DNA from 3 places in the Myxococcus sp. XM-1-1-1 genome. Region 1 is predicted to be linked to each of the others. Evidence: riboswitches for the same ligand, from Rfam matches in the RefSeq annotation. Region 1 holds a riboswitch; each other region holds the start of a gene.

Region 1 (10,384 bases):
GCGCGCCAGCTTGCGCGCGTTGTCCGCCGTGAAGCCGCCCAGCGTGAGGCTGGTGTCCACCCCGCTGGTGCTGGCGTTGAGCGCGGCGGCGCGCAGCACCAGGTCATAGAGCCCCGGGAAGCGCTTGTACGCGCGCAGGCACATGGCCGCGCGCACGGGCAGCCCGCCCACGTCCACGAACTCGGAGGTGCACCGGAAGTTGGTGACGTCCTCGCGCGAGGCCTCCACCGTGTCCGGGTCCTGCGAGAACAGCGCGGTGTAGAGCGCGGAGAAGCGCAGCGCGCCCAGCTCCTGGCTGGAGGCCTGCTGATGCAGGAAGGCCACCACGCCGGTGCGGTGCCGCGAGGACAGGTAGATGTCCTCCTCGGACGAGCACTGGTAGTTCGTCACGGTGTACGGCACCTCCGGGTCATGCGGCGTGTCGCCCCAGCACTTGAGGAAGGGAATCCACCGCCCCGGGACGTGGTAGCTGCCCAGGGCCTGCTTCGGCAGCGAGGCCGCGAGCATCTGCTCGGTGAGCCGCTGCTGGTTCTCGATGAGCTGCGCGCGCACCGTCTCCAGCAGCGCGGGCGTCGCGTCCGGCGCCATCTTCAGCGCCCGGCCGAGCAGCGTCCTCGCGCGGTGCACCGGCACCAGGAAGCCCAGCTGGTTGCCCATGGTGGCCACGTTGACGCCCACCACGGTGCCCTGCCCCGTCAGCGTCGGGCCGCCGCTCATGCCCGGGTTGATGGCGCCGCTGAAGTGCAGGCGCTCGTAGAGCGAGTCCTGGATGAAGCCGTTGTACGTGCCCTCGACGATGGTGGTGCCCAGGTCATGGGGGTTGCCCATGGCGAACAGGCGCGCGCCCTGGGGCGGCTCGCGGTCCTCCAGGACGAAGTAGTCCTTCACCGGTTCATCCATGCGGATGACGGCCAGGTCGTGCACCACGTCCACGTCCACCAGGCGCGCGGGCACGGGCTCCCCGCCGGTGCGCAGCACGAGCTGCGCGGTGTAGTCCTCCGGGTGGAGCACCACGTCGGAGACCACGTGGTAGTTGGTGATGGCGTACCCGTCGCCCGAGACGAAGAAGGCGGAGCCGATGGAGGAGCGCGTGCCCGAGCGGCGCTCGATGATGCGCACCTGGGCGACGCGGTTCTGGATGCGCTGGAAGAGCTCGTGGGTGGCCGGGGGCAACACGGCCGGAGGCGGCTCGGGCGCGGGAGCGGGCACGACGTCGGGTTGGCTTCGGACGGCGGAGGGCGCGCCCGGTTCGGATGGGGCGACGGCCGGCGCCTGCCCCAGCACGGCGACGAGGAGGAAGACGAACATGGATGCGGCGCACGCTATCCCAGCGCCGCGCGCGCGGGGGTACCGAGTGGCGGGGCATGAGGCCTCCGGTGCGCTCGTCGACCCACCTGCCCTGTTGGCGACGCGCCGGGCAGCGGGTAGGGTCCGCCCCGCCCGAGGTGCCTCGTGGGGGTCCACGAGGTTTAGCAAGGGAATCCGGTGTGAATCCGGAGCTGCCCCGCAGCGGTCAGTGGGAACGAACGCCGTCGAACGCACTGGTCCTCGGCAGACGAGGGCTGGGAAGGGACGGCGCCTAGGACGCCAGCACGCGCCGCGATGAGGGGCGGGTGGTGGGAGGCCCACGGAGCCCGAAAACCTGCCTCGAGCCCATCTGGGACGCGGACAGCGCCCCGGGTGGCGCTTCGCCCCCGGCCTTCGCGGGAAGGTCAGGCCATCCCTCGCGGCCCACCGCCGCCCTCGGAGGTCTTCATGTCCGGGGAGGCCCGTGGGCCAGGAGTCCGTCCATGAGTCACATGCAGCCGTCCCTCCCCTCCTCCGCCACCGAGACGCGGATGGTGGACATGGTGTTCCCCGATCAGACCAACCACTACGGCACCCTCTTCGGAGGTCAGGCCCTGAGGTGGATGGACATGTCCGCGTTCATCACCGCCAGCCGCTACACGCGCCGCACCGTGGTCACCGCGTCCAGCGAGCGCGTGGACTTCCACATGCCCGTGCAGCAGGGGCAGCTCGTGGAGCTGGTCAGCCGCGTGACGGCGACGGGCCGCACCTCCGTCACCGTGGACGTGGAGATGTTCGCCGAGGACCTGCTCACGGGCGCGCGGGAGCTGTGCACGCGCGGGCGCTTCGTGCTCGTGGCGCTGGATGAGCACCGCAAGCCCACCGCCGTGCCCCCGCTCTTGCCCGAGCCGGGTGCGCAGTGACGTGAAGCCCTGAAACGCAATCCGCGCCGGGGCCGGCTCCTCGGGCTCCGGCGCGCACTCCAGCAGATGGCATCACGCGGGGACCCGCCCGCCTCCGAGGCGGCCCGCTCGCGGCGCCGCCCAGGGCGCCACCGGGGATTCATTCGTGCGCGAGCCGCGCGGTCGTCACGACTCGGAGGCCATCCGCCCCGCGCGCCCCCGGCGCCACGCCGCGTATGACGCCACCAGCGCACCGGCCAGCGCCCCCGCGAGCGCGCCCAACAAGCGCCGGGGAACCACGCCAGGCGTCGTCGTCGGCTCCAGGCGGAACGTCTCCAGCGAGGCTCGGACGCTCGGCGCCAGCACCTCCCAGCGCACCGCGGGCGCGCTGACGACGACCACCGCGTGCCGCCCCTCGGACGCGAGCCCCGCCACCAGCACCGTGCGCGTCTGCCCCGCGTCCCGCAGCGTCCCCAGCACCTCCACGCGCGGCGCATCGCCTCCAATCCGGTCCACGCGCTCCGGCGACAGCACCACCCCCAGCTCCCGCTGGAAGTGCTGCATCACCGCCGACGCGAAGTCGTCACGCTCGGACGGGCTCGCGGAGAAGCCGCGCTCCACCACCGACACCAACATCGTCGCCGCCTCCGGGCCCTCGCCATCCGCGAGCGCCGCGGACAAGGACCTCGGCGTCTCCGCGTCCAACGTCACCGCCCCCGCCACCGAGCCCGTGTACGGCTCCCACCGCACCATGTGGAAGCCCTCGGGCGGACGCAGCACGTAGCCGTCGCGCCGCAGCTCGGTCCCGAGCGCGCCCGACAGCAACAACCACCCGCCTGCCACCCACGAGAGGCTCACACCGCGCAGCATAGGCCCCCCGAGCCCCGGACGCGGCCACTCACGCGCCAGGCCGCATGAACCCATGGATACCCAGAAGACACGGCTTCACGGGCATGAGGCCCACCGGCCCGGCTCACCGTGAAGTCAGGCCCGCGCGCCTTCGTTGTGACATCCCCGTCGGGCACGGGTAACCTCGCGCCGAGATGAATCCTGCAGCCCGGGTGGAGATGGAGGCTCGCGCCGACCGAGCGCTGCGCCGTGGAGAGCTGGTCGAGGCGCTCGACCTCTATGAGGCGCTCCTCCTGGCCTTCCCGGACGACGGCGCGCTCGCCGACAAGCTCGCCAACCTCCGCGAGTCCCTCCAGCCCCTGGAGCTCCAGAAGCTGGAGGCCTCCCGACCGCCCGAGGAGCCTGAGCTCCCGCTCGGCCCCTCCTCACCCGCCCAGGAGGGTGAGCGCCTGTTCGCCCTCGGGGACTACGTGGGAGCGGCCGCCGCCTACCGCCGCGCCGTCCAGGAGCGCCCCGACAACGAGCTCTTCAAGGAGCGGTTGATCGAGGTCTACCGGATGGCGAAGGAGATGCCCCTACAATCTCCGACAGACAAGGCGCTGCCCAAGGCGCCCCAGCCCCGTCTGCAGGCCCTGCTGGACCGCGTCGCCTCTCGTCGCCGCCTCAAGCGGGACTGATGGAAGCTCGCGTTTCCACTCGGAAATCCGATCCGTGAGGTGATTCGCGCGTTGCACCCCAGCGCGGGGGCCTCCTATCATCAGGTCCGACGTCGCTGTCATGGTGGGCACTCCTGCCTCTGACACCCGCGTCCGACCCCTATGGCCCGTTCACTGAGACTCGGAGTCCTCACCGGTGGCGGAGACTGCCCCGGGCTCAACGCGCTCATCCGCGGCCTCGTCAAGCGGGGCACGCACGAGTTCGGCCACGAGTTCGTCGGCATCGAGAACGGCTACATGGGCCTGGTGGAGCCCGACCTCACGCGTCCCCTCACCGAGGAGGACACGCGCGGCATCCTCCCCAAGGGCGGCACCATCCTGGGCACGTCCAACCGCGCCAACCCGTTCATCTACGCCTTCAGGGAGGGGGAACGTTGGGTGGAGCGCGATGTGTCCGACGCCGTGCTGCGCCGCTGCGAGGCGCTGAAGCTCGACGGCGTCATCGCGGTGGGCGGCGACGGCACGCTGTCCATCGGCCACCGGCTCAGTGAGAAGGGCCTCAAGGTGGTGGGCTGTCCGAAGACCATCGACAACGACTTGAGCGGGACGGACCAGACGTTCGGCTTCGACACCGCGCGGCTCATCGTGACGGAGGCGTTGGATCGGCTGCACTCCACGGCGGAGGCGCACGACCGGGTGATGCTGGTGGAGATCATGGGCCGGCACGCGGGCTTCCTCACGCTCGAGAGCGGGCTTGCTGGCGGAGCGGACGTCATCCTCATCCCGGAGATTCCCTACCGGGTGGAGTCCATCGTGGAGAAGCTGCGCCGCAGGGCCACGCGCCGCCGCAGCTTCTCCATCATCGCCATCTCCGAGGGCGCCTTCCCCGTGGGCGGCACGCTGGCCGTGCTGGACAAGGCCGAGGACGTGCCCGGACGCGGCGTGGTGCGGCTGGGCGGCTCCGGCAAGGTGTGCGCGGACCTGCTGGCGCAGCACGTGGAAGCGGAGATCCGCGTGAACGTGCTGGGCCACCTGCAGCGTGGCGGGAGCCCGAGCGCGGCGGACCGCGTGCTCGCCACGCGCTATGGTTGCAAGGTGCTGGACCTGGTGCGCGATGGACAGTGGGACCACATGGTGGCCCTGCGCGCCGGAGAGATTGTCGCGGTACCGCTGAGCGAGTCGCGCAAGGAGCGCCGGGTGGACCCTTCCGGTGAGCTGGTGCGCTTCGCGAAGAGCATGGGCATCAGCTTCGGGGACTGAGGGAGGGGGAAGGCACTTTCGCCGCACACGTCATGACGCTCGTCGGCCGCCATATCGGTCGCTATCGCATCCTCGAGCAGCTCGGCTCGGGGGGCATGAGCGTCGTGTACAAGGGGCTCGACACCGCCCTGGACCGTGAAGTGGCCGTGAAGGTGCTGCATCCCCACCTGGCGGGCAAGGACGAGTCGCGGCGGAGGCTCGCGCGCGAGGCCCGCGCGGTGGCCAAGCTGCACCACCCCAACATCCTCGAGGTGTTCGACTTCTCCGCCGCGGACGCGCAGGACGCGTTCATCGTCACCGAGTACATCCGCGGCCAGACGCTCAAGACGGTGCTCGACGAGGGGCCCATGGATCCGCCGGAGCTGGCGGCCATGGTCATCCACGAGCTGGCCGCGGCGCTCGCGCATGCGCACGAGGCGGGCGTCATCCATCGCGACCTGAAGCCCGAGAACGTCATGGTGCGCGAGGACGGCATCCTCAAGCTCATGGACTTCGGCATCGCGCGGCTGCTCGACATCGAGGAGCGGATGACGGTGACGGGCACGCTCGTGGGCTCGCCCGCGCACATGTCCCCCGAGATCATCGAGGGCCTGGAGGCCGGCCCCGAGGCGGACGTCTTCAGCGTGGGCATCATGTTCTACGCGGCCATGACGGGCCGGCTGCCCTTCTCCGCGCCCAACACCACGGCCACGCTCAAGCGCATCCTCGACGGCGACTACGAGGACCCGCGCCGCCGCGTCCCGTGTCTGTCGGATGAGCTGGCGGACATCTGCGCGCGCTGTCTGCAGAGGGACCCGAACCAGCGCTACCCTGACGCCGGCAAGCTGCGCGACGCGCTCGCGGACTACCTGGCGGGCCTGGGCTTCGCCCGCGTGGGCGAGGAGCTGGTGTCGTTCTTCGCCGACCCGCCGTCGTACCGGAAGCTCGCGCGCCAGCGCATCGTCGCGTCGCTGCTGGAGCGCGGTGAGCGACTGCTCGCGGAGAAGCGCACGCCGCGCGCGCTCGGCTGCCTCAACCAGGTGCTGGCGCTGGACGCGCAGAACGCGCGGGCGCTGGGGCTGCTCAAGGGCATCCAGCGGGCGCAGCGCGCGCGGAAGTGGCGACGGCGCGGCATCCGGCTCGCGGTGGGGCTCGCGTCCCTCACGGCCGTGAGCCTCGGCGGCTACAAGCTGTACCACGCGCCCGCCGACGCCGCGTTCCATCCGCCCGAGGCGAGCACGCCCTCCACGCCCCCGTCCATGACGTCCGGAGGCCGCGAGCCGAGCGGCCCCGAGGCGACGGCGCCCTCCTCCACCGACCCGACCGGGGCTGGGCCCGCCGCGCCCACGGGCACCGGCGTGGCCCCCGGCGCGCTGCCGCGAGCCCCCGAGGGTCCAGGCACTCGCACGCCGTCGCCCCGGAGCGAGGGCTCGCGCGGCATGGCGTCGAAGAGTCCTCCCACCGAGGCGCCGGGCACCCGCGCCGACGCGCTGTCCCTGGTCCCCGGCGGGCCCTCCCCGCGCACGGGCGGTCCGCGCGCGGTGGGCGGCACACCTCGCGCCGCGGACGATGCGCGCGCGGTGGGAGGCCCTGGTGAGGAGCGCGTCGCCGGACGGCAGCCCGGGGCGAAGAAGGTCTTCGCCACCATCCTCGTGCGGCCCTTCGGGGTCATCCGCGTGGGCGACGGCGCGCCGAGCGCCCAGGCCCTGTCGAAGCACGACGTGGAGCTGTCCCCGGGGCGCCACACCGTCACCATCTCCTGCGACTACTGCCTGGACGTGAAGGAGGACATCGAGGTCCAGTCCGACGGCGAGAACCGCTTCCACCTGGGGGCCCAGCCCAAGCCGTCACCGCTCTCGCTCGAGTACACGCCCGCCGAGGCCACCGTGCGCGTGGGCGACCAGGTGCGCACCGCCCGCGACAGCGTCCAGCACCCGTTCGAGATTCGCGCGCCGCGCGGCCCCGCGGGCTTCCTCCACACCGTCGCGGTGGAGATCTCCCACCCCGGCTACAAGACGGAGCGCCGCGTCGTGCAGCTGCGCCCGGGAGAGCCGACGCTCGTGGCCGGGAGCCTGTCCCCCGAATGAACCGTGGGCTCGCGCTCATCTCGCTCTGGCTCGTGCTGTGGACGCCAGCCGCCTCGCTCGCGCAGGAGGACACCGGGGACCCGGAGGTGACGGCCCTGCGCGCCAGCTTCGAGTACGGCAAGTACGCCGAGGTCCTGGACCGCGCCGGCGCGCGCATCGACCGGGGCGGGCTGGGCGAGGACGAGCTGGTGGAGCTGCACAAGCTGGCGGGCCTGGCCGCGTTCAACCTGGGCCGCACCGAGGAGGCCTCGCGCCACCTGCGCGCCCTGCTCCGGTTGGACCCCGACTTCAGCCTGGACCCGTTCGTCGTCCCGCCCCCCGCGGTGGCCTTCCTGGAGGGCATCAAGGACGACATGACCAACGAGCTGGAGTTCCTGCGTCAGGAGCGCCGGCTGCGCCAGGAGCGCGAGAAGGCGGAGACCGAGCGCCGCGAGCGCGAGCGCGTGGAGGCGGAGGTGCTGCGCCGCCGCGCCGAGGAGCTGGCCAGCCAGGTCAACGTGCGCACCGTGGAGAAGCGCAACTTCCTGGTCAACTTCGTCCCGTTCGGCGCGGGCCAGTTCCAGCAGGGCCGCAACAGCCTGGGCATCGTCTTCGCCGCCACCGAGGGTGTGCTCGCGGTGACAAGCGTCATCTCCTACTTCGCCTACGAGTCGCTCTTCGAGGAGCGCACGCTCGAGCTGGACAACGTGCTCGATGACGACGGCAAGGCCTCCATCACCATCCGCTTCATCCCCACCAGCCGCGAGCGCCAGCGAGACACCTGGCAGTTGCTCAAGCTGGCCTCGGCCGCGGGCTTCTACACCATCTACGCCCTGGGCGTGGTGGACGCGCTGTACCACCACGAGGACCAGGTGGTGCGCACCACCGTGGAGACGCGCGAGCCTCCGGCGCGAAACACGCCGCGCTCCGAGGTCCTGACTCCCCGCGCCACCCCGCCGCGCACCACCGCGCGCGTGGGCGTGTACCCCACCTCCGGCGGCGGCGGCGTCGCCCTGTCCCTCACCTTCTGAGCCCCTCAACCTCCAGGTATGTGAAGCCCTATGGCCAGCCTCACCGTCCGCAGTCCTGATGGCAAGGTCCGCGAGATCGCCCTGCACAAGCGCATCACCAGCATCGGCCGCAGCGCGGACAACGACATCGCGCTCGACGACCCCGGTGTCCCCGACAGCGCCCTGCACGTCACCTTCGACGGCACGCGCTACGAGGTGGGCACCCTGGGCGCCACCGTGCAGGTCAACGGCAAGAAGCGCGACACCCACGCGCTCGCCACCGGCGACGTGCTGCGCGTGGGCAACACGGAGCTGAAGTTCTCCCGCGAGGACGCCCCGCGCGCGCCCCCGCCCTCCACGCTCGCCCCGGCGCAGCGCGAGGCGCCGGCGACCAGGGACACGTCGGACTCACACACCACGGAGCTGCCCGGGGTACCCGGCCGCGAGCTGGCCATGCTGCGCCGGCTCACCGCCTTCAGCGAGCGGCTGCTGGCGCTCTACGACGTGGAGCGCATCCTCGAGAGCCTGATGGACGAGGCCATCGAGGTGACGCGCGCCGACAAGGGCTTCCTCATCCTGATGGAGAGCGGAGACCCGCGCGTGAAGGTGGCGCGCAACGTGGCGCGCGAGAACATCGAGGACGCGGTGGAGAAGCTGTCCGACTCCATCATCGCCAAGGTGGTCAAGGAGCAGCGGCCCCTCATCGTCGCGGACGCGGTGGACGCCCCCGAGTTCAAGGCCAGCGAGTCCGTGGTCAACCTGCGCGTGCACTCGGTCATGTGCGTTCCGCTGATGCACAAGGGCGACCTGTTCGGCGTCATCTACGTGGGCAACGACCGGCTGGTGAACCGGTTCGAGCCCAAGAGCGCGGACATGCTCACCATCTTCGCGGCGCAGGCGTCGCTCGTCCTGCAGAACGCGATGCTGGTCAACGACCTCAAGCTGGACAACACGGAGCTGCGCCGCAAGCTGGAGGACCAGCGCTACGGCGACATCGTGGGCGCCTGTCAGGGCATGCGCGACGTCTACAAGCGCATCGACAAGATCGCGCCCACGGACATCTCCGTGCTCATCACCGGCGAGACGGGCACGGGCAAGGAGCTCATCGCCCGGGAGATCCACCGCCGCTCGCCGCGCCTGAAGGGCCCGTTCATCACCATCAACTGCGGCGCCATCCCGGAGAACCTCCTGGAGAGCGAGCTGTTCGGCCACGTGAAGGGCGCCTTCACCGGCGCGGTGGCCACCAAGGCGGGCAAGTTCCAGGCGGCCATCGGCGGCACGCTCTTCCTGGACGAGATTGGCGAGATGCCGCTGCAGCTCCAGGTGAAGCTCTTGCGCGCGCTCCAGGAGAAGATCGTCTACAAGGTCGGCGACAACCGGGGCGAGCCGGTGGACATCCGCGTCGTCGCCGCGACCAATAAAGTCCTCGAGGACGAGGTGAAGCGGAACACCTTCCGCGAGGACCTCTACTACCGCCTCAACGTCGTCACGCTGAAGCTGCCCCCGCTGCGCGAGCGCGGCGAGGACGTGGTGGTGCTGGGCCGGTTCTTCCTCCAGAAGTACTCGCGTGAGTTCAGCTCCCGGGCCAAGGGCTTCACCCCGTCCGCCGCGGTGGCCATGAAGAAGTACGGCTGGCCGGGCAACATCCGGGAGCTGGAGAACCGCATCAAGAAGGCCGTCGTGCTGTCCGACAAGCCGCTGCTGGGCCCGGACGACCTGGACCTCAAGCCGGAGAACCTGGACCCCATCATGCCGCTGCTCCAGGCCAAGGAAGAGTTCCAGAAGCGTTACATCAACGAAGTGCTGGCGCGAAACAACGGCAACCGGACCAAGACGGCCAAGGACCTGGGCGTGGACCCTCGCACCATCTTCCGGCACCTGGAGAAGCTGGAGGCGGAGAAGACCGGCCGGCCGCTGCCCCCCGAGGAGGGCGAGGAGCTGCTCTGACGGCGGCGCCCGACACACCGCGGATGGATTCGACGACGGCGCGAGCACCCAGGGACAGGCCGCCCGGCCAGGGACGGGCGATGTGTGTCCTGGCCTCGGCCCTGGGCCTGCTGCTCGTCGGCTGTCTGTTGCCCCAGGACGACACCCTGCTCGACGACGTGCCCCGGTTCATGAACCGCTCGCCGCGCATCATCGAGTCGCTGGTGCTGCCCGAGGAGCGCATCATCCGGGACTTCGGCGCCACGCGGTGCGAGCTGACGTTCGAGGTCGCCGTGGAGGACCCGGACGTCGATGACCGCATCAAGGTGCACTGGTTCATCGACTACAACCCGCAGGACCCGCGCGGGCCCTACCGGGAGATCGCCCTCACCAACAACGGCGAGGCGCGCCGGCCGGACCGGGGCACGCTGCGCATCAACCTGGCCTCC
Region 2 (10,384 bases), on a different contig from region 1:
GACAGGGCGCTGCACTTCTGACCGGACATGCCGAAGGCGGAGCGGAAGCAGCCCTCGATGGCGGCCTCCAGGTCCGCGTCGCGACAGACGATGGCGGGGTTCTTCCCGCCCAGCTCCAGGAGGCACGGCCGCACGCGGCCCGTGGACATCCGCCGGTGCAGCTCCATGCCCACCGCCTTGCTGCCGGTGAAGGACACGCCGTCGATGCCGGGGTGGCGCACCAGCGCCGCGCCCACCGCCTCGCCCTCGCCGTGCGCGACCTGGAAGACGCCCGGAGGCAGGCCCGCGTCGACGAGCGCCTGGTACAGGCCCTCCGCGCACCAGGGCGTCTCCTCGCTGGGCTTGAGGATGACGCTGTTGCCGCCGAGCAGCGCGCCGCCGCTCATCCCCGCCGCGAGCGCGAGCGGGAAGTTGAACGGCGAGATGATGACGAAGACGCCGTAGGGCCGCAGCACGCTGCGCGTGTCCTCGTTGGGGGACAGCCGCGCCATGGGCCGCGAGTAGCCCTCCGCCTGCTCGAGCTGACCCGCGTAGTAGCGCAGCAGGTCCGCGGACTCCTCCACGTCACCGAGCGACTCGAGCCGGCTCTTGCCCACCTCCAGCGTCATGCGCGCGGACAGCTCCATGCGCCGCTCGGAGATGAGGTCCGCGGCGCGGCGGAGGATGCGCACGCGCTCCTGCCACGGCGTCGCGCCCCAGCCGCGCTGGGCCTCGCGCGCCACGCGCACCACGCGGTCCACCTCGGCCACGGGCGTGCGGTGGACGGACACGAGCAGCTCGTCCGGCCGCGCGGGGTTGCGGCTCTGAAGCAGGTCTCCACTCCGGAACGCCTCGCCGCCGAGCCACGACGGCAGCTCTCCGCCCAGCGTCGAGCGCACGGCGGCGAGCGCCTCGTCGAACTGCGCGTGCAGCGCGGACAGGTCCGCCTCCAGCACCGAGTAGGTGATGCGGAAACTCATGACGCCTCCTGGAAGAAGTGGTGGATGCCGCGGGCGAGCGTGTCGACCAGTTCGTCGACCTCCGCCTCGGTGATGACCAACGGGGGGCCGACCATGAGCAGGTCCCCGTTCGTCCCGTCCGCGTGGCCCGTGTTGGACCAGAGGACCAGCCCCCGCTCGAACAGCGCCGACAGCAGTCGCTCGATGACCTTGCGCGCGCGTGGGAAGGGGCGCTTGCTCGCGGTGTCCTCGACCAGCTCGATGCCGGCCATCAGCCCCACGCCCTGCACGGAGCCGACATGCGGCAGCGCGCCCAGCGCCTCACGCAGGCGGCGCTGGAGGTGCGCGCCCACGCGCCCGGCGTGGGCCACCAGGTCGTGCCGCTCGTAGTAGTCGAGCACCGCCAGCCCCGCCGCCGTCATCGCGGGCGCCTGGAGGTACGTCTGCGCGTGCATGAAGCCGCCCGAGCCCCGGCGCAGCTCCTCCAGGTGCTCCTCGCGGATGAGCAGCGCGCTCAAGGGCGCGTAGCCCCCGCTGATGCCCTTGCCGAGCACCAGCACGTCCGGGGTGAAGTGGAACAGGTCGCTGGCGAAGAAGCGGCCGGTGCGCCCGCAGCCGCACATGACCTCGTCGGCGATGGTGAGGATGCCGTGCTCGCGGCACACGGCGCTCACGCGCTCGAAGTACCCGGGCGGTGGAGGCGACGCGCCCGCGGACGAGCCGATGACGGGCTCCGCGATGAAGGCGGCGATGGTGTCCGGGCCCTCGCGGCGAATCGTCTCCTCGAGCAGCCGCGCGTAGTGCTCGGCGCCGTCGCGCGCGTAGTCCTCCAGCCCGGAGCGGTACGGGTACGGCGCGGGCGTGGTGACGACCTCCGCCAGCAGGGGGCCGAAGAAGGTCTTGTAGTGGGGCCGCCCCGACAGCGAGAGCGCGTACAGCGTGTTGCCGTGGTAGCCGGGCACGCGCGCGATGACCTTGCCGCGCTGGGGCTGGCCGCGCTCGACCCAGAGCTGGCGGACGAACTTCACCGCGGCCTCCACCGCCTCGGAGCCCGAGCCGAGGAACGCGGCGCGCGTGAGCCCCTGGGGCGCGAGGGCGCACAGGCGCGTGGCGAGCGCCTCGGTGACGTCGGTGGTGAAGTGGGTGCCGTTGACGTAGGCGACGCGCAGCAGCTGCTCATGGATGCGGTCCGCCACCTCGCGGTTGCCGTGACCCACGCTGGCCACGAGCGCACCGGCGGAGGCGTCGAGGTAGCGCTTGCCGCTCGCGTCGAAGAGGTGGACGCCCTGGCCGTGCGTCACCACGGGGAAGTCGCGCGCGAGATTGCGCAGCAGCACGTTCCCCTGGGGGTAGCGCACCGTGTGCCTGGCTTCGTCCCGCATCGTCCGTCCTCCACGCAGCGCGGACGACCGGAGGTCGCCCGACAGGGCTCCCGCGTGGAAGAAGGGCAGTCACGATGCGCGCGTGAGCGCACACCAGGCCCCGACTGGAGCCCACGGACCGACCTTCGCCCCCACGGGCGACTGGAGACACGGGGGATGGAGGTCGGAGAAGTCGAGCGTGCGTGAGGGCCCGTCGAGGCACGAGCGCCGCTCGAACCTTCCGGCCGTCCCACGCGGCTCCAGGTCGAAACCGTCCGTGGATTTCTCCCACGGTCGGATGCGGGCAGGTCTTCGGGCTCGTGAGCGCTTCGGCCTTGGGGGCCGGCTTCCTACGACTCGTCGCTTCCCAGCTCCCCAGGGGAACCAGTGCGGATGACGAGGCTCGTTCTCACTTACCGCTGCGGGGCAGCCCCGGATTCGAACCGGGTTCCCTTTTAAGCTCGGACCGAGGTCCGAGCACCAACATGGGGCGGTATGTACTGTTCGCCTCTTCGGACTGTCAAGCGAAGCGCCGGTGCGCGCTCGACGCGCGGGGACGTGACGTCTGCCGGTGCGCGGGGATGTTCGACGAGCAACCTGCCGTGCATGAGCGCTGGCGCATCCCGCGCGCAGGCGTCACCTTCATCGGTGGCGCTCCGCGTCGGAGGACGCCTCCAGACCATGGCTCCGTCCGCCGCGAACACCGCCGCCGCGCCCTTCACGTTCACCCGTGCACAGAGGGTGTTCACGATGTCGGGCGCGCTGCTCGGGCTGCTGCTCGCGGCGCTGGACCAGACGATTGTCGCCACGGCGGGTCCCTCCATCCAGGCGGACCTGGGCATCTCTCCCGCGCTCTATCCATGGCTGACGACGTCGTACCTGGTCGCGTCGACGATGATGGTGCCCGTGTGGGGGAAGCTGTCGGACCTGCTGGGCCGGCGCGTGGTGCTGGCGGCGGGAATCGTCGTGTTCCTGCTGGGCAGCTTCCTGTGCGGCGTGTCGCGCTCGACGCTGACGCTCATCCTGTACCGCGCGGTGCAGGGGGTGGGCAGCGCGGCGCTCTTCACCGCGTCGCTGTCGGTGGTGGCGGACCTCTATCCGCCGCGCGAGCGAGGCAAGTACCAGGGCCTGTTCGGCGCGATGTTCGGCCTGTCGAGCGTGGTGGGGCCGCTGGCGGGAGGCTTCATCACGGACCGGCTGGGGTGGCACTGGGTGTTCTTCATCAACCTGCCGGTGGGCGCGGTGGCGCTCGCGCTCGTGCTCTCGCGCATGCCGGCGCTCAAGCCGCCGGGGGCCTCGCGCGGGAGGCTGGATGTGACGGGCGCGGTGCTGCTGGCGCTGGCGGTGGTGCCGCTCCTGCTCGCGCTCAGCCTGGGACGTGGCGCGGAGCAGGTGGCGCACGGTGGCGGCTGGGCGTGGAGCTCGTGGCAGGTGCTGGGGTTGTTCGCGCTCGCGGCGGTGGGGACGGTGTTGTTCCTGCGCGAGGAGAGGCGCGCGCAGGAGCCGCTGCTGGACCTGAAGCTGTTCCAGGACCGGACGTTCGCGCTGGGGAACGCGGCGGTGTTCGTCATCGGCGCGGTGTTCCTGTCGGGCGTGGTGTTCCTGCCGCTGTTCATGGTGAACGTGGTGGGGCTGTCGGCCACGCACGCGGGGCTGACGTTGACGCCGCTGACGTTGGGCGTGGTGGCGGGCAACATCCTCAGCGGTCAGCTGGTGTCGCGCATCGGCCGGTACAAGGGGCTGATGCTGGGCTCGCTGGTGGTGTTGATGGTGGGCTTCACGGTGATGGGGTTCACGCTGACGCCCACGTCGACGCAGACGGAGGTCACGGTGAAGATGGTCCTGGTGGGCGTGGGCCTGGGACCGTCGATTCCGCTCTACACGCTGGCCATCCAGAACGCGGTGTCACCCCAGCGCATCGGCGTGGCCACGGCGATGGCCACGTTCTTCCGTCAGCTCGGGATGACGCTGGGCGTGGCGCTGCTCGGCGCGGTGTTCGCGACGACGCTGTCGCATCAGCTGGGCACCCGCGTGGCGAGCGCCACGGAGGGACTGCCGCCGAAGCTGCGCGCCGAGCTGGCGTCCGCGGTGCCCGGTGTCGACGGGAGCGAGGCGGGCCCCGCGCAGTCGGCCTTCCAGGCGGAGAAGGTGAAGGAGCGCGTGCGCGCGGAGCTGGAGGCCGAGCGGCAGGCCCTTCAGCGCCCGGAGGTACGGGAGCAACGTGCGAAGGAAACGGCGCCCTCCGATGCGCGCGAGCAGCCTGCCGCGGCGTCAGCGCTCTCCGCTGTGGACGCGAAGGAACAGCGGGCGCTGGAGGCGGTCGACCGGACGGCGCTGGCGCTGAAGGAGTCCTTCACGCGGGCGGTGGAGGCGGTGTACCGCTGCGCCATCTTCGTCGCGCTGCTCGCGTTCCTGGTGACACTGCGGCTGCCCGAACAACCCCTGCAACGCGGGCGCGCGCGGGCACCGGCACCCACGGAATGAGCTCGGCGGCGCGCAACGCGCACGGAGGCGGACCGGGCCTTGCGCCGGTGCACACGACAGTGCGCGAGGGCACCGTGGCGGTGTGCCGGGCATCACCACCACGGACGGGACAGCGCCGGGCTCACGCGGCGGTGAGCGCGGAGGACTCCGAGTCGAGCGTGTAGATGCGCACGGGGTGGGGCACGCCCTTGACGGGGTGGTGCCCCAGGTCCTTCACGTCGCCACGGTAGTGGGAGACGAAGGACTCGGAGAGGAGCACGGGCTCGTTGAGCCCCGCGCACAGGCCCGCGATGCGGCTGGCCAGGTTCACCGCCGGGCCGATGACGGTGAAGTCGAGCCGGTCCGACGCGCCGATGTTCCCGTACATCACGTCGCCGACGTGGAGCGACGCGCCGAACTCGTAGGTGGGCAGGCCCCTGCGGCGGCGCGAGGCGTTGTCCTGCTCGCTGGCACGCACCGCCTCGTGCACGGTGCGCGCGGCGGCGGCGCAGCGGTCCTCCACGAGGGCGTGGTCGTCGATGCGGAAGATGGCCAGCACGGCGTCGCCCATGAACTTGAGCACCTCCGCGCCGTGCGAGTGGAAGGCGCCGACCATCGTCTCGAAGTAGGCGTTGAGCAGCTCGAGCAATGCGTCGCGGGGCAGCGCATCCGACAGCGCGGTGAAGCTGCGCAAGTCGCTCAGGCAGATGACGGCGGAGGTCGTCTCGCCGTCGCCGCGCCGAATCTGTCCCTGGAGGACGCGGCGCCCCGCGTCGCGGCCCAGGTACGTGTCGAGCAGCACGCCCGTCATGTCCTTGCGCGCGAAGACCTCCAGCACCAGCTCCAGGATGGGCTGCAGCTCGTGGAGCAGGGCACGGTGCGCGTCCGTGAAGCCCCCGGGCTCGGAGGTGGCCCAGGAGACGCCGTGGCGCGAGTCATCGCTGAAGCACACCGGCAGCGCGAGGTACTCGGTGAGCCCCTCGGCGCGCAGCTCGGTGAACATGGGGAAGTCGCCGTCCGGGAGCGGCTGCTCCAGGCGGCGGTGGATGACGGGCAGCCCCTCGCGCAGGGCCTTGAAGGGGCTCTTCGAGAACGCGGGCAGGTGCTGGAGGCCGTGGGGGTGGACCTCGGCGGTGGCGCCATGTCCGACGCGCCAGCGGAAGCTCCGGGCGTGCAGGAGCGGGTGCAGCGTGAAGAGGACGATGGAGGCGCGCGACACGGGCACACCGCACGCGGTCAGCCGTTCACACAGGCCCGACAGCAGCGGCACGGGATTGGGCAGACGCCTTGCTTCCACGGCGAGCCAGCCCACCACGGAGGAGAAGGCATGGTCGCGAAGGCTTCGCGAGTCTCCGGCATTCACTTTCACGAGGCACTCACCACCCCCCGGCGGGCCGAGCCGGGCCGGGCGCGAAGCAACCATGACGAACCCGGAGCGTCAACGGAGACCTCGGAGAGCGAGCGGGCGGGTGCCTGTCCCCGCCGCCCCTCCCCCGAGTGTGCGTGGACCTCACAGCTCGTCGAACAGGTCGACGACGGCCTGCGCCAACAACTCCTGCTCGTCGGAGGAATGCTGCGACGCGTACGTGAGGACATCCTGAACGCCCGCCGCGTCCCTGCTCCAGAAGAGCGTCTTCAGCCGCGCTCGCAGCCGCTCACCCTCGTCACCCGCCGAGTCGATCGCCTCGCGCGTGGACTGCGCGCCCACCAGCTTGACGTAGACGAACATGTCGAAGCTGTCCTTGGACTTCTCGGGACGATGCTCACGCTTGGCGCGCTCCTTCATCGTGAGGAAGCCCACCGCGTCGGGCAACAGAATCGCCAGGGACTTTCCGCCCACGGTGAGCGACACCTGCTGGCTCCGACGCAGGGCGACGCGAGAGTCCAGCAGCGGCGTCATCTGCGTGGGGAGCGCGTCGACCTCCACATCCCCTGGCGCGAAGAGGTCCAGGTCCATGCGCTGACCACTGGGCAGGTCCTTCGACCAACGATAACCCTTCGAGCGTCGGGAGAAGCCTCGTTCCGAGAAGACCTCGGGGAGCCGGCCCGCCATGAACTCCGAGCCGTCCATGTCGAACAGCAGGTCGGGCTCGAACGAGAACCCCCGCTCCACGGCCACGCCCGTGTCCGTCTCGACGGCGATGACCCCCGAGCCTCCGCGGCGCTTCGACTCCAACGCGAGCACCTGTCCACCGATGAGCATCACGGGCGTCGACAGCGCTCCCAGGTCGAGCAACAGCTCCCGGAGCTCGCCCAGGATTTCGTCGAACCGCTCCTCGTCGGTCACTCGAAGTCCTCGACGAGCGGCAACGACCTCGCGAAGCGACGCAGCAGCTCGTCCGCCTGTTCCTCACCACGCCCGCCGCTGTGCTGGAAGTCCACGGCCAGTTGGGGGAGCGCCACGCCCGGGCCATGCGGGAGGGCGCGCGGACTGGAATAGATGCCTCCCACCTCCGTCTCCGCGGAGGGCTCCGCGCGGAGAATCCAGAAGTTGTGCGGCGTCATCCGGCGCAGCTCGAAGGCGCGGATGGCCGCCTCCTGCGAACCGGAGAGATAGAGCCCGTGGGGCAGCCCCGAGACGAACCGCTCCTCGGGTTCAAGGGCACTCGCCAGGGAGAAGATGGAGCGAATCCCCTGGGAGCTCAGCCTCCGATACCCCGCCTCGAGCGCCTGGGACGTCGTGGAGGGCGCGTTGAACCCCTCCTTCGAGATGGCCGTGGGACGTCCGTGCTTCATCCATGTCTTGAGCAGACCCACGGGCTCGCGAAGGCGCACGCCGCCACCGACGTCCACCAGTCCCTCCTGGGTGAGTCGCTTGATGACCCCATGCGCATACGCGTAGCTCGTCTGGGTCTGGTCCGAGAGGGCGCGCACCGTCCAGCGACGGCCGGGGGACTCGAGCAGCGCGCGCACGATGCGACTGCCCTTGCCGTGGAACACCGGCTCGCGAGGGACGCGGTTCGAGGAGCCGCGCCCCTGAATCCGGATGAAGGTGCTCCCGGTGCGCAGGAAGAACGTGCCGCGTTGATCCACCAGCGCGAGCTCTTCGTTCGCGCAGGCCTCGACCACGCGAGGCGACGCGGAGTCGGTGACGAGCATCGGCACACGGAAGGTCGGCAGCTTGTCGAAGTCCGTTTCCCGGTGACGAAGCTGCTCGCGGAGCGACAGCAGCTTGTCCTTCTGGGCCACCACCTGCGCGGGGAACAGGGGCGCGCGGTAGCTCAACAGCACCGGGACCCTGGCCTCCGGAAGTCGGACCTCCGCGAGGTCATAAGCCGACTCCCCTCCCGGACCGGTCCGCGGGATGATCAACCCCTCCTGACGCACCAGCTCCACGCCCGCCGGAAGCGTCGGCGGGTCCTTCCAGAACTCTTCCCTGAAGTGGGGTCTATCGGGCTTCATTCAATTTTGTCGATACTGCTACGATTCCTAGCAATCAGCCAGTCCGCTGATAGCCATCTCGTGATTATCGACAAAATTGAGTCACCGGCCCTGGAGCCCCTCAGGCGCCACGGAGGGGCTCGGAATCCCGAGCCCCTCCCCTGCTCAGTGCCCAGACGAGGCCTTCGCAGGGGCGGCCACGGGAGCCCCGCCACCCGGGGGCGCAGCCGGAGCCTCCGGCCGCGCGAGCGTGTCCGGGGACTCGGCCATCGCATACGTCACCCACGCGGTGGCGGCCGTGCTGCGCGCCAGGTCCTGCGGGTCCACCTTGTCCAACGTGTCCGCGTGCGTGTGGTGCACATCGAAGTAGCGGCTCGCGTCCACCTCCACGCCGAAGAACGGCACGCGCGCGGGGAGCAGCGGGCTGATGTCCGCGCCCCCGGCCTCGCGCGGGGAGAACTGCGCCGCGCCGAGCGCCACCAGCGGCGACAGCCACGGCTCCAGCAGCTCCTTGCCACCCGGCCCAGAGCGCAGGCTCACCGCCACCGGCCGCCCGCCACCCGAGTCCATCTCCATGGCGGCCACGTGCTTGGACAGCTCCGCCGCGTGCGCCTCCGCGTACGCGCGGCCACCGCGCAGGCCGTTCTCCTCGTTCATGTACAGCACCACCCGCACCGTGCGCCGGGGCGCCTGGGGCAGCTTCGCGATGAGCCGCGCGGCCTCCATCACCATCACCACGCCCGCGCCGTCGTCATGCGCGCCCGTCCCCACGTCCCACGAGTCCAGGTGCGCGCTGATGAGGACGATTTCCTGCGGCTTCTCGCGGCCCCGAATCTCCGCGACCACGTTGTGCGAGTCCGCGTCCGGGAGCTCCGAGCACCCGAGCACCATCTTCACGCGAACCGGGCCCTTCGCGAGCAGGCGGTGCAGCTGGTCCGCCTCCTCCGTCGTCACCGACGCGGCGGGGATGCGAGGCCCCTCGTCATCGAAGCGGGTGGAGCCCGTGTGCGGCGTGCGCAGCGACGCCGTGGCCAGCGAGCGCACCAGCGAGCCCACCGCGCCCGCCTTCGCCGCGAGCGCCGGGCCTCGGCCGCGCAGCCCCGCGAAGCGGCCGTAGTCCGCGGGCGACGACATGGTGTGGTTGAAGAAGACGATCTTCCCCTTCACCGAGTCACCCAGCGTGGCGAGCGCCTCCAGCGACGTCACCTCCACCACCTCGGCGGTGAGGCCCTCGGGGGCCGTGGGCGGGCTGCCACCCAGCGCGAGGATGAACAGCGGATGGCCGCGCGTGGTGGCGGAAGGGAGAATCTCCGCGCGCTCCTCGCCGCGCACCCAGCGAGGCACCTTCACGGGCTCGGTCCATGCCTTCACGCCGTCGGCCTTGAAGCTCTTGAGGGCCCACTGCACCGCGGCGGCGGCGCCCTCGGAGCCCGACAGGCGCGGGCCAATCCCATCCGTCAGCTCCGCGAGCCGCGCGTAGGAGTGTCCTTCCGTCAGCGCGGGGCCCACCAGCTTCTCCGCCACGGCCAGCGGCGGCGCATACGCCTTCTTCGCGGGCGCGGCGGACTTCGCGGGGGCCTGGGGCTTCGCGGGAGCGGCGGGGGCGGCGCCCGACACGAGCTGCAGCGCCAGGGATGACGACAGGATGAGCGTGGAGACGGGCAAGAGGACCTCCGGAAGAGGCGCCCACTCTCCGCCCGGCCCTCAGGGCTCGCAAGCCAGATGCGCTCGACGCACCGTGCGAGTCACGGACGCTTGCCTGGTGAAGCTGGAGAGGATTTCGGAGAATCCCAGGGGCCACCGCGCGCCGAGAGGGGGAACGCGGCGCGCGGGGCTCAACTGGGACTTCATACGGCGGTATCGCTTTTGGGGGAGGCGATAGCCGCCGCTGCGTCTCACTCTTTGGGAGGAAACGTGGCGGGCATGTTGAAGATCATTCGCAACGCCGTCAAGCCCGGCACCTCACTCAGCGTACAAGCGGACAATCTTTTCCCAGGAAGTGGTTCAATTTTACAGCCACAGCGCCATCCACGGGTGGGCAACTGTGGTCTTCAGCGAAGAACGAGCCCATGACGACAGACGAAGCCTTCTTCACCCTCTACAGCGACCTGCCACGGTTGGGCCCTGGCAGTGATGCCTGCACACGTGAGGCATTGGGACGCCTCCCCTCCCTGCCACCCGCCCCCCGCGTCGTGGACCTGGGCTGCGGCAACGGAAGACAGACGCTGGCGCTCGCAGAAG
Region 3 (10,384 bases), on a different contig from region 1:
GCGGTGGTTGGGGACGCAGGCGAGTGCGAGGGGCTTCTTCCGTCGCGATGGCCTGGAGGTGACGGGGGGGCTGCTGGGGGCGGGAGGTCCGCAGCGGCATGTCGTGGGTGGGGTGGAGGTGGAGGGGCGGACGCTGCTCGGGGGCGGGCATGCGCTGACGGCCACGGTGGCGTCGTCGGGGGAGCAGGTCACCCAGGCGAAGGGCGCGCAGTCCGCGAGCTGGTGGCGCGGCAGTGTCATGGTGATGGACGAGTGGGCGCTGGTGGCTGACGTGTTGAGCGTCGTGCCGTCGCTGCGGTTCGAGCGGGTGGGGCCCTACTGGTTGTTCTCGCCGAAGGTCGGCGCGTGGCTGTCGTTGGGCGGAGGCGTGGGGCTTCGGGCGAACGCGGGACAGTCGCATCGCGCGCCGTCGTTCCTGGAGCTGTACATCCGTCAGGGGACGTTGTTGCCCAATCCGGGGCTGAGGCCCGAGCGGGCGCTCTACGCGGACGCGGCGGTGGTCTGGGACTCCCAGGCGACGGTGGCGGGGGCTCCTCGGTGGAGTGTGACGGCGGGCGGCTTCGCGGCGCTTTACGAGGACCTCATCGCGTACGAGCTGTATCCGCCGATGATGGCGCGGCCGTACAACTTCGACGCCGCGCGGGTGTGGGGCACGGAGCTGGAGGCGGAGGCGCGGCTGTTCTCGTGGCTGTCGGCGAGCGGTGGCTACACGTGGCTGCGCACGCAGAACCGGTTTGGAGACCCGCGCTACTTCAACCAGGACCTGCCCAATCGCCCGCGACACAAGTGGGTGGGGCGCCTGCGCGCGGGGCCGGAGTGGCTCAACGCGCGCACCGAGGTGCTGTATCAGGCGTCGCAGTTCGTCAACCGCACGGGCACGCGCTCTCTGCCCTCGCGCACGCTGTGGAGCGTGGGGGCCTCCAGCACCTTCCTGCACCGGCCCGAGGTGACGCTGTCGGTCGAGGTGAAGAACCTGCTCGACGCGCGGGTACAGGACTTCACCGGCTTCCCGCTGCCAGGGCGCGCGGCGTACGCGACGCTCGCGGTGTCGCTCGAGCCGGCTCCTTCTGCTCCCGAGGGCTCGAATGCACCGCGCGCTCCGTGAGCCCGGACGCCGGAGTTGTTCCGGAGCGCGTGGCGTGCGAGGTGACACCGCGCCGTCGCCAGTCGGTGTGCGGTCCTCTCAGCCGCCCGCGCAACTCTCGCTGGGCCGCTCGGCTCATGAGCTGCGCGCCCTGCGCGCTCGCGTGCCCATGCCGGTCGTTCACGGCACCCGTTGCAGCGCCGTCCTCTCGCAGGGGGCATCTCGCACGCACGCTCCTCGCGTCCGGTTCGTCCGTGGGGCCCGCTCGCGAGGTGCGCGTCGCATGTGTTCGCTCTCCCTGGCACCGGTCGTTCGCGGTGATGCCGCGCCTGCCTTCCCCTTCCTGAGGACTCGATGCTTCCTGTTCCTTCCTTCGTAGCGCCCAGGTTGCTCGTCCTGTCGCTGCTCTGTGCCTCGGCGCTCGTGCTCACGGGCTGTCCGGATGAGGGCGTGGTCTGCACCTCCGGCCTCGTCGTCTGTGACGGCGCCTGCGTGGACACGCGGAGCGACACCGCGCACTGCGGCGCCTGTGGCACCACGTGCTCCTCGGGGGAGGTCTGTCAGGACGGCGCCTGTGGTTGCCGCGCGGGCACCGAGTTCTGCAACGGCGCCTGCGTGGACACCGCGACGGATGTCGCCCACTGCGGCGCGTGTGGCTCGGCCTGCGCCGCCGGACAGGTCTGCGAGTCCGGCACCTGTCGCGAGGGCTGCTCCGAAGGGCTGCTGCGCTGCTCCGGCGCGTGTGTGGACGGCCAGTCGGATGCGCTCCACTGCGGCGCCTGCGGCAACGTGTGCCCCGACGCGCAGTCCTGCCGCTCCGGGCGTTGCACCTACGACGTCGTGGCCGCGTGCTTCACCAACGGGCAGCTCGTGGGCCTCCAGGCGGGGACGGACCAGCTCGGACCTCGCCGAGAGTTCGGCGCTGGCATCCAGGCGCTCGCGTCCTGGGACGGCTTCGTGCTCGGCGCGGACATGACCAACGGCAAGCTGCTCCAGGCTCCTGGAGGCAACCTGGGCGCGCTCGTCGAGGAGGACTCGCTGGGCGTCGTGTCCGGCTCCCCCAATGACATCCTCGTGGACCCGCCCCACGTGTACGTCATCGACTCGGTGAACAACACGCTCCAGGTGCTCCGCCGTGACGGCCCGTCCCACGGCAACGGCCTGGGCCTGCGCACCGTGGGGCAGTTGAACCTCGGCCCGAACACCAGCCCCCAGGCGCTCGCGCGCTTCGGCGACCTGCTCTACATCCCGCTCTTCGGCACCGGCAGCTCCAACTTCCAGCACGGCAACGCCGTGGCGCGCGTGGACATCTCCGACCCCACGCAGCCGCGCAAGGTGGACACGCTGTCGCTCACCGGCCTGGACCTGAAGCCCTTCGACGGTACGGGCTCCATGCCCCTGCCGTTCTCGGTGACGGCGACGCGCACCCACGTGTACGTGGCGCTCACCAACCTCAACCCCGCCAACGACTACCGCCCCAACGGGCCGGGCATGCTCGCGCGCATCGACCCCGCCACCGGCGCCGTCAGCGCCATCGACCTGGGCCAGGAGCGCTGCCTCAACGCGGGCTACGTGGAAGCCGTCGGTGACCAGCTCGTGGTCGCCTGCATCGGTGAGGCCATCTACGACACGGCCAACGGCTACATCGCCACGTCGGTTCGCTCCACGGGGCTGGTGCTGGTGAAGAACGATGTCCCCGTGGCCTCCTACGCGCTGAATCCCGGCTGTCAGCCCGGCGCACCGGGTTGCCTGTTGTCGGTGGCCAGCCGCTTCGCCGTGTCCCGAGGCGCGGTGTACCTGGCGGACACCAACGCGGGCCGCGTCTTCGTCGTGGAGGTCGGTGATGGCACCCTCACCGAGCGCAGGGGCTACTCCACGCCCACCGCGAAGGGCCCCGCGCTGGAGGCGTGCCCGGTGGACCCTCGACGCCCCGTGTCCAACGCCATCGACGTCACCGCGCTCCATTGACAATGCCTGTCGCCCGCCATATCCCGGCCGCGTCCTCGGTGCCGTCGTGCGAACCACGGCGGCTCTAGGGAACCCGGTGCGAATCCGGGACTGCCCCGCAGCGGTGTGCAGGAACGACCGCCGTCATTGAAGCACTGGTCCCTCACGGGACTGGGAAGCGACGGCCACTAGGTGGGCGCCCTCCGGGGCTCCCGCGCCTGCGAGTCCGAAAACCTGCCGTGGACCCGTGCCCCTTGGGCACGGACATCACCGAGGCCTCCGAGGGGAGGCGGCGGAGGCGTCAGCCCATTCACCGCGCACCGTGGGGTGCTCGGGTGCCCGCCTTCGACCGCGTCCTCCTGGAAGCCCACCCGCCCGTGGGGGCGGAGAGGGACGAGGACGCAGATGAAGACGGCTGAATCGAAGCGCGCGAAACCTTGGATGAAGTCCGCATCACTGGCCGTGGCCTCCTTCGCCGTGGCCCTGCTCGGCACCGGCTGCAACCCGGAGTGTGTCGACCCGTTCGACTGCCGCGCCGACAACGGCGAGGCCCCCGCGGGGCAGCAGTGGGTCTGCGTCGACGAGCGGTGCGAGACCGAGCCTGCCCCCACCACCCCGACGCCCGACGCGGGGACGCCGGATTCGGGCACGCCCGACGCGGGCCCGCCGGACTCCGGGACGCCGGATTCTGGTACGCCGGACTCCGGCACGCCCGACGCGGGTCAGCCGGACTCGGGCACGCCCGACGCGGGTGAGCCGGATGCAGGTGCGCCGGACGCGGGTGAGCCGGATGCCGGCCCCGTGGTGGTCGACTGCGCGACGGTGCCGCTGGACCCGAAGCTGGGCACGCTCGTGCTCCAGCCGGGCTTCGTCGCCGCCGAGTCCGTGGCGCTGTCGCCGGACATCCTCGCGCTCGGTGCTTCTCCGGGCCCCACGTATGCGTTCTACGGCATCCAGGGACGAGGCAAGGACGCCGCGCTGTACTCGCTGGGCACCTGGCCCGACCTCCTGCCGGGCACCACGAAGCTCTTCGACATCATCACCCCGGCGGACCGCGAGGGCGGCGCCACGGTGTACCCGAACGGCTATGTCATCAACGACGGCCTGCGCGTCTTCACCGGCTACACGCTGGGCGCCACGGGCTCGCCGGGCAACGTCGCCGCGTATGACCTGGCCACGCCGGCCCACTCGAGCTTCGTCGTCGCGCCCAAGAACTTCTCCGCGGCGGCCTTCTCGTCCGGGGAGCTGAGCGCGGTGCTCGTCAACGGCGGCGGTCTGGGCTCGGCCTCCGACCTGGCTGTCTATGGTCTCGTGACGTCCACGGACCCCATGGGCACGGTGCGCGCGGTCAACTTCCCGCAGGGTGACGTGGTGGGAAGCGGCTTCACCGCCGTGACGGACACGGGCGTCGCCGCGCTGGGCTACTTCGACCAGAACTTCGTCAACGTCCTCCACGGCGTGGCGCCCACGACGCTCGCCACCGCCATCACCAGCGGCACGCCGCTGGACCTGGGCACCCAGGCGAAGGTCGACGTGGGCAGCGACTTCAACGACGTCGCGGCCTTCGGCGGTGGCGTGGTGCTCAACCGCGGCGCCTACGCTCCCCCGGACTACGACTTCGTCGCCACCGACGTGTCCCGCTACGCGCTGTCCGTCGGCGCGAATGACGCCGTGACGGTGGGCGCGCGCGTGCCCGTGCTCACCTACGTCAACCAGTGCACCACGGTGCGGATGCTCAAGGCGCTCGGCTCCGACGTGCTCGTCGGCGTGGCTGACCGCAACGGCCGGCGCCTGGTGCGCCTCCAGGTGGCGCCGTGAGCACGCGCGCCTCCTCGCGGTTCGGTCGCGGCACCGTGCTCGCCCTGGCGCTGAGCCTGTCCGCGTGCGGTGGGGACGAGGCTCCCGTCACGGACGACGACGCGGGGCCCGGTGACTCGGGGACCGACGCGAGCCCCTCGCGGCCCGCTGACCCGTACGCCGACGAGGTGGTCGAGTACCTGCCCGGCCCCGGCGCGGGCTTCGGACAGGACCGCTTCCCGTCCATCGTCCTGGGCGCGCCGGTGGGCGGGGGGCTGGACAGCGGCTCGCTGGATGTCCTCTCGCTGGGGCAGGGTGGCTCCATCACCCTGCGCTTCACGGACCTCGCGGTGGTGGATGGCCCGGGCGTGGACCTGCTCGTCTTCGAGAACGGCTTCCTCATCGCCGGAGGCCCGCGCGCCTTCACCGAGCGGGGCCGCGTCTCGGTGAGCGACGACGGCGTGCAGTGGCACGAGTTCCCCTGCGCCCCCTCGGACGCGACGAACAACTACCCGGGCTGCGCGGGCGTGCGTCCCGTGACGGCCAACCCCGCCGCTGGCATCAGCGCCACGGACCCCGCCGTGGCCGGCGGTGACGGGTTCGACCTGGCCACCGTGGGCCTCGCCCGGGCGCGCTACGTGCGCATCGTCGACGCGGGCACCAACGGCTCGGCGGGCACCTCCGCGGGGTTCGACCTGGACGCCGTCGCCGTGGTGAACGGCGTGTCGCTGACCGCCGCGCCATGACGGACCTGGACCGCCGCGCCGCGCTCCTCACGTTGGCCCGGGGCGGCTGTGCCCTGGCCACGCTGGGCGCGGGGTGCGGCGGCGAGTGGCGGGAGGCCATCGTCCTGGACCCTCCGCCCGAGGGCGCCTCCTGCCCCGACCTCCCCCAGCCCGGCACCGCCGCCGAGGGCTGGGTGGAGGTGCGGCTCGAAGCGCATCCGGGCCTCGAGTCCCCCGGAGGCCACGCCCGGGTGCACGCGCCCGAGGCCCTGCTGGACGTGCTGCTCGTCCACACGACGCCCGGGTGCTTCGTGGCGCTGTGGCGCATCTGCACGCACGGCGACTGCGGCGTGGACTGGCGGCCCGGGGAGGGCGTGGTGGAGTGCCCCTGTCACGGCTCGCGCTTCGCCCTGGACGGCGCCGTCCTCCAGGGCCCGGCCCGGCGGCCGCTGGCGGCGTTCACCGCGGTGCGGCAAGGCGCGTCCGTCTTCATCCACCGACCCCGCTGAGCCCCGCACCCGAGGGAGCGGCCCGGCGCACTGTCAGTCCTGACCCGGCGACGGGCCTTTGCGCCGGGAGTCCGGGTCAGCCCCGTCCCCCTCCGGGGCACAGGTCTCCCTCTCTTACGTTGAGAGAGAGTCGTGTAATGTCGGGGATTCGATGTGGCAGATCATCATCAACGGGCCCGGCTACTTCGACACGTCCTATGACTTGCCCGAGGGCGTGACGAGCCTGGGCCGCGCCGACGAGAACGACATCGTGCTGGGCGGAGACCTGGTCTCGCGCCGGCACGCGCGCCTCTACGTGGAGGCGGACATCCTGCGCATCGAGGACCTGGGCAGCCGCAACGGCAGCCGCGTCAACGGCGCGCCCCTGCAGGGCTCCCGGCAGCTGTCCCCCGGCGACTCCGTGGCGCTGGGCGAGAACACGCTCGCGGTGCGCCAGCCCAACACCGTGGAGAACGCCGCCACGGAGATGGTGGACCTGGGCGCCGGCGGCGTCGTGCGCTTCGGCCACGGACAGGACGTGGGCCCGTCGGTCCTGCTCGCCAAGAGCGTGCGCGACGCGGACGTGCTGCGCCTGCTCGACAACGTGGGGCCGGTGCCCTTCGAGGACTTCAACCAGCAGGCCTCGTTCGTCCCCCCGGCCAGCCCCCGCGTGGCGCAGGAGACGCTGGTGCTGATGTTCCGCACCGCGGAGGCGCTCTCCACCGCCACCACGCTGTCCACCTTCCTGGACCTGACGATGGACCGGCTGCTGGAGCGCACCGACGCCACCACGGCGGTGGTGCTGCTCAAGCACCCCACGGGCGCGCTCGTCCCCGCGGCGGTGCGCCACCGGGGACGGCTGGCCAAGGGCGAGGTGCCGGTGTCCGACGCCATCGTCGACGAGGCGCTGCGCCAGGGCCGCGCGCTCGCGGTGGGCGACGTGCGCGACGACCGCCGCTTCGCCGCGCGCGAGAGCGTCATCCTCTACGGCGTGGCCAGCGTGCTGTGCATCCCCATCGGCTCCGAGGCCCCGTACCAGGGCGTGCTCTACGTCAACACCTCCGCCAAGGGCGACGGGCTGGAGCCCATGCTGGACGCGTGCTCGGCGGTGGCGCACCTGGTGGCCACCGGCGTGCAGAAGTTCTCCCCGCGCGACGGCGGCGCCACGCAGGAGCGACTGCGCCGCTCGCTGGAGCGCTTCCACCCGCCCGACGTCGCCGAGCGCCGCGCCACCGAGGCCCAGCGCCAGGGCGGCCGCCTGCCGGGCCTGGAGGAGCGCACCCTCACCGTGCTGCACGTGGAGCTGGTGGGCTTCCCCGCGCTGGCGTCGCGCATCGGCGGGGCCAAGGCGACCAGCCTGCTGAGCGACTTCCACTCGCGCGCCACCGGCATCGTGTTCAGCTTCGAGGCCACCGTGGAGTCCTTCATCGGTGAGTCCATGCGGGCCCTGTTCGGCGTGCCGTACGTGAAGGGCGAGGACTCCGTGCGGGCGGTGCGGGCGGCCTTGGCCCTGCGCTCGGACTGGGAGCGGGCGATGAGCCGCCGTCCCCTGGACGAGCGCTGCTCGCTCCGGATGGCCCTGCACACCACGCGCGCCCTGGTGGGGATGATCGGCAACGAGGTCCGCCCCGACTACACCGCCGTGGGCGAGGGCATGTCCGTGGCCACCTGGCTGGCGGCGACGGGCAACCCCGGGCAGGTGTTGATTTCCGGTAAGGTGCTGGCGGCCGTGGCGGCCCGCTTCGACGTGATGCCCCTGGGGGAGCGGCTGGTGCGCCCCCCCAAGGAGAAGGTGGCCGCCTTCGAGGTCCTCGACGAGGACGTCGGGGTGTTGACCAACCCCGGCCTGCGGTGAAACCCCCTGCGGCAGGTTGACGGGTTGATGGACCAGGGCAAGCCAGGGTTCAATGGGCGCCCGAGTGGTGGACCCCCGCCCCCATGAACGCTCATAACCCCTCCGCCCGGCTGCGCCCGTTCCGGCCCCAGCCCTTTGGCCGGTACACCCTCCTGTCCCATCTGGCGACGGGCGGCATGGGTGAAATCTATCTCGCGAGGCTGGAGGGCGCGCAGGGCTTCGAGAAGCTCTGCGTCATCAAGAAGATCCTCCCGCAGCTCGCCGAGGACACCGACTTCGTCGAGCGCTTCGTGGGGGAGGCGCGCACGCTCGTCCGCCTGAGCCACGGCTCCATCGCCCAGGTGCTGGACATGGGGCTGCACGAGGGCGAGGCCTACATGGCCCTCGAGCACGTGGACGGCAAGGACCTGCGCAAGGTGGCCGCCCGGGTGGGGGACAGGCAGGTTCCGCTGCCGCTGACGTTCATCCTCTACGTCATGGGCCGGGTGCTGGACGCGCTGGCGTACGCGCACCGCAAGAAGGACGACGACGGGGAGGACCTGAAGCTGGTCCACCGGGACATCTCGCCGCAGAACATCCTCATCTCCTACGAGGGGGAGGTGAAGGTCATCGACTTCGGGCTGGCCAAGAGCCGGCTGTCGGCGGCGAAGACGAACCCGAGCATCATCCTGGGCAAGTTCCTCTACATGTCCCCGGAGCAGGCCCGGCACCAGCCGGTGGACCGGCGCGCGGACCTGTACGCGGTGGGCCTGACGCTCTACGAGCTCATCTGTGGGAAGAACCCCTTCGACGGCATCCACCCCGGCGAGCTGATGTCCGTGGTGGCCAACCCGAAGGTGGCGCCGCTGGACGAGGTGGAGCCGCTCACGCCGCGCTCGGTGACGGCGCTGGTGGCCAAGGCGCTGGAGGTGGACCCGGCGCAGCGCTTCCAGACGGCGGAGGAGTTCCGCGGCCGGCTGCAGGCGTGCCTGATGGAGATCGACCCCAGCGCGGGGCCGGAGAGCGTCAGCCGCTTCATGCGCGAGCTGTTCACCGCGGACTTCCAGTCCGAGCGCCGGCTGCTCGCGAGCCTCAAGGACGTGCCGCGCGGTGGCTACGCCGAGGCGCGCGCCGCGGCTCCGGAGCCCTCGGAGGAGGGGGCCGCGCCGCGTCCGTCGCCGCCCGCGGGGGCGATGTTGCCGGCGAAGACCATCCGCCTGGATGGGCCGGTGGAGGCGCTGTCCTTCCATCCGACGCGGCGCAGTCGCGATGGTGGGCCCGTGGATGACGGGGAGACGCGTCCAGGCATCCCGATGGATGAGTCCACCCGGCCCGCCTTCCCGCTGGAGGCGCTGGAGGAGGAGGCTCGGGTGCGGGCGGCCCGGCTGAATCCGGACACGTCGCCCTCCCTGTCCGTGGAGGTGGCGCCCGAGGTGGCCGCCCGCCCGCCCGCGCCGCCGCCCGCCGTCGCGCCCGCGCCTCGGCCGCCGTCGCAGACGCGCGAGGTCCCGCTCACGACCATGCCCGCGGAGGCGATTCCTCCCGCGCCGCCATCGCCACCTTCGCGCCCGGACACGCGGCCCACGGAGCTGGAGCTGCTGCCCGTGGGCGCGGTCGTCGGTCCTGCGGACGGGCAGGGGAGCCCCTACGACGCCACCGACCCCCGCGCGGAGCCGCTGCGTCCCTTCGGTGAGGACCCGCGTGGCGCGGCGTCCCGGCCCCCCACGTTCAGCGGTGGGAACCCGCGTCCTCCTCCGCCTCCCGTCACACCGCCTCCCGCGGCGGTGATGCCCCAGCGGCAGGCGCTCGTGCCTCCTGGCGCGCCGGCACCGGCGTCTCCGGCGCGCTCCGGGGTGATGGTGATGCCCGCTGTCAGCGTGCCTTCCGAGGCGCCGGCTTCGGGTGTGACGACGCGGCCTGGACCTGGGGCCTCGATGCCGTTCGCGGGCGAGCAGCCCGCGTCCGGTGTGACGACGCGGCCTGGACCTGGGGCCTCGATGCCGTTCGCGGGTGAGCAGCCCGCATCCGGTGTGACGACGCGGCCTGGACCTGGGGCCTCGATGCCCTTCGCGGGTGAGCAGCCCGCGTCCGCTGCGACGACGCGCTCCGGACCTGGGGCCGCGATGCCCTCGGCTGGCGAAGTGCCCGCGTCCGGTGTGACGACGCGGCCAGGACCGGGGGCCTCGGTGCCCTTCGCGGGCGAGCAGCCCGCGTCCGGCGTGACGACGCGACCTGGACCTGGGGCCGCGCCGCCCCCTGGGTCTCCGTCGCGCTCGGGCGCGATGACCATGCCCCCGGCCGCCGCGTCCGCGCGCGGCGGCTCCCTGACGTCGAACCCGGGTGTCCCCTCACGCTCGGGTGCGATGTCGATGCCCGACGCGGCGTTGACGTCGAACCCCGGCGTGCCGTCGCGCTCGGGAGTGATGACGGGGCAGGGCTCCGCGTTGACGTCGAACCCGGGTGTCCCCTCCCGCTCGGGAGCGCTGCCAGGGCAGGGCTCCGCGTTGAC

Evidence for each region. A riboswitch is a leader RNA that binds a small molecule or an ion and turns the genes downstream of it on or off. The one in region 1 is predicted to bind cobalamin.
Region 2: it holds a riboswitch for cobalamin, as region 1 does, so the genes downstream of both, K8640_RS25300 (aspartate aminotransferase family protein) here and K8640_RS28210 (acyl-CoA thioesterase) in region 1, are expected to answer to the same signal.
Region 3: it holds a riboswitch for cobalamin, as region 1 does, so the genes downstream of both, K8640_RS10635 (hypothetical protein) here and K8640_RS28210 (acyl-CoA thioesterase) in region 1, are expected to answer to the same signal.

What each region holds. Positions count from the first base shown of each region.
Region 1 covers NZ_JAIQDH010000017.1:29,266-39,649, forward strand. Annotated here, with positions in the region: gene K8640_RS28205 (S1C family serine protease) at 1-1,308, opposite strand, end outside; cobalamin riboswitch at 1,427-1,665, shown strand; gene K8640_RS28210 (acyl-CoA thioesterase) at 1,791-2,210, shown strand; gene K8640_RS28215 (hypothetical protein) at 2,376-3,059, opposite strand; gene K8640_RS28220 (hypothetical protein) at 3,233-3,715, shown strand; gene K8640_RS28225 (6-phosphofructokinase) at 3,857-4,954, shown strand; gene K8640_RS28230 (serine/threonine-protein kinase) at 4,987-7,020, shown strand; gene K8640_RS28235 (tetratricopeptide repeat protein) at 7,017-8,030, shown strand; gene K8640_RS28240 (sigma 54-interacting transcriptional regulator) at 8,061-9,956, shown strand; gene K8640_RS28245 (hypothetical protein) at 10,037-10,384, shown strand, end outside.
Region 2 covers NZ_JAIQDH010000014.1:99,407-109,790, forward strand. Annotated here, with positions in the region: gene K8640_RS25295 (aldehyde dehydrogenase family protein) at 1-959, opposite strand, end outside; gene K8640_RS25300 (aspartate aminotransferase family protein) at 956-2,320, opposite strand; cobalamin riboswitch at 2,585-2,799, opposite strand; gene K8640_RS25305 (MDR family MFS transporter) at 2,981-4,783, shown strand; gene K8640_RS43230 (adenylate/guanylate cyclase domain-containing protein) at 4,905-6,131, opposite strand; gene K8640_RS25315 (hypothetical protein) at 6,273-7,049, opposite strand; gene K8640_RS25320 (hypothetical protein) at 7,046-8,164, opposite strand; gene K8640_RS25325 (M20/M25/M40 family metallo-hydrolase) at 8,309-9,808, opposite strand; gene K8640_RS25330 (cyclopropane-fatty-acyl-phospholipid synthase family protein) at 10,213-10,384, shown strand, end outside.
Region 3 covers NZ_JAIQDH010000004.1:30,307-40,690, forward strand. Annotated here, with positions in the region: gene K8640_RS10625 (TonB-dependent siderophore receptor) at 1-1,105, shown strand, start outside; gene K8640_RS10630 (MXAN_6577-like cysteine-rich protein) at 1,439-3,052, shown strand; cobalamin riboswitch at 3,072-3,288, shown strand; gene K8640_RS10635 (hypothetical protein) at 3,473-4,849, shown strand; gene K8640_RS10640 (cell surface protein) at 4,846-5,574, shown strand; gene K8640_RS10645 (ubiquinol-cytochrome c reductase iron-sulfur subunit) at 5,571-6,062, shown strand; gene K8640_RS10650 (FHA domain-containing protein) at 6,214-7,896, shown strand; gene K8640_RS10655 (serine/threonine protein kinase) at 7,980-10,384, shown strand, end outside.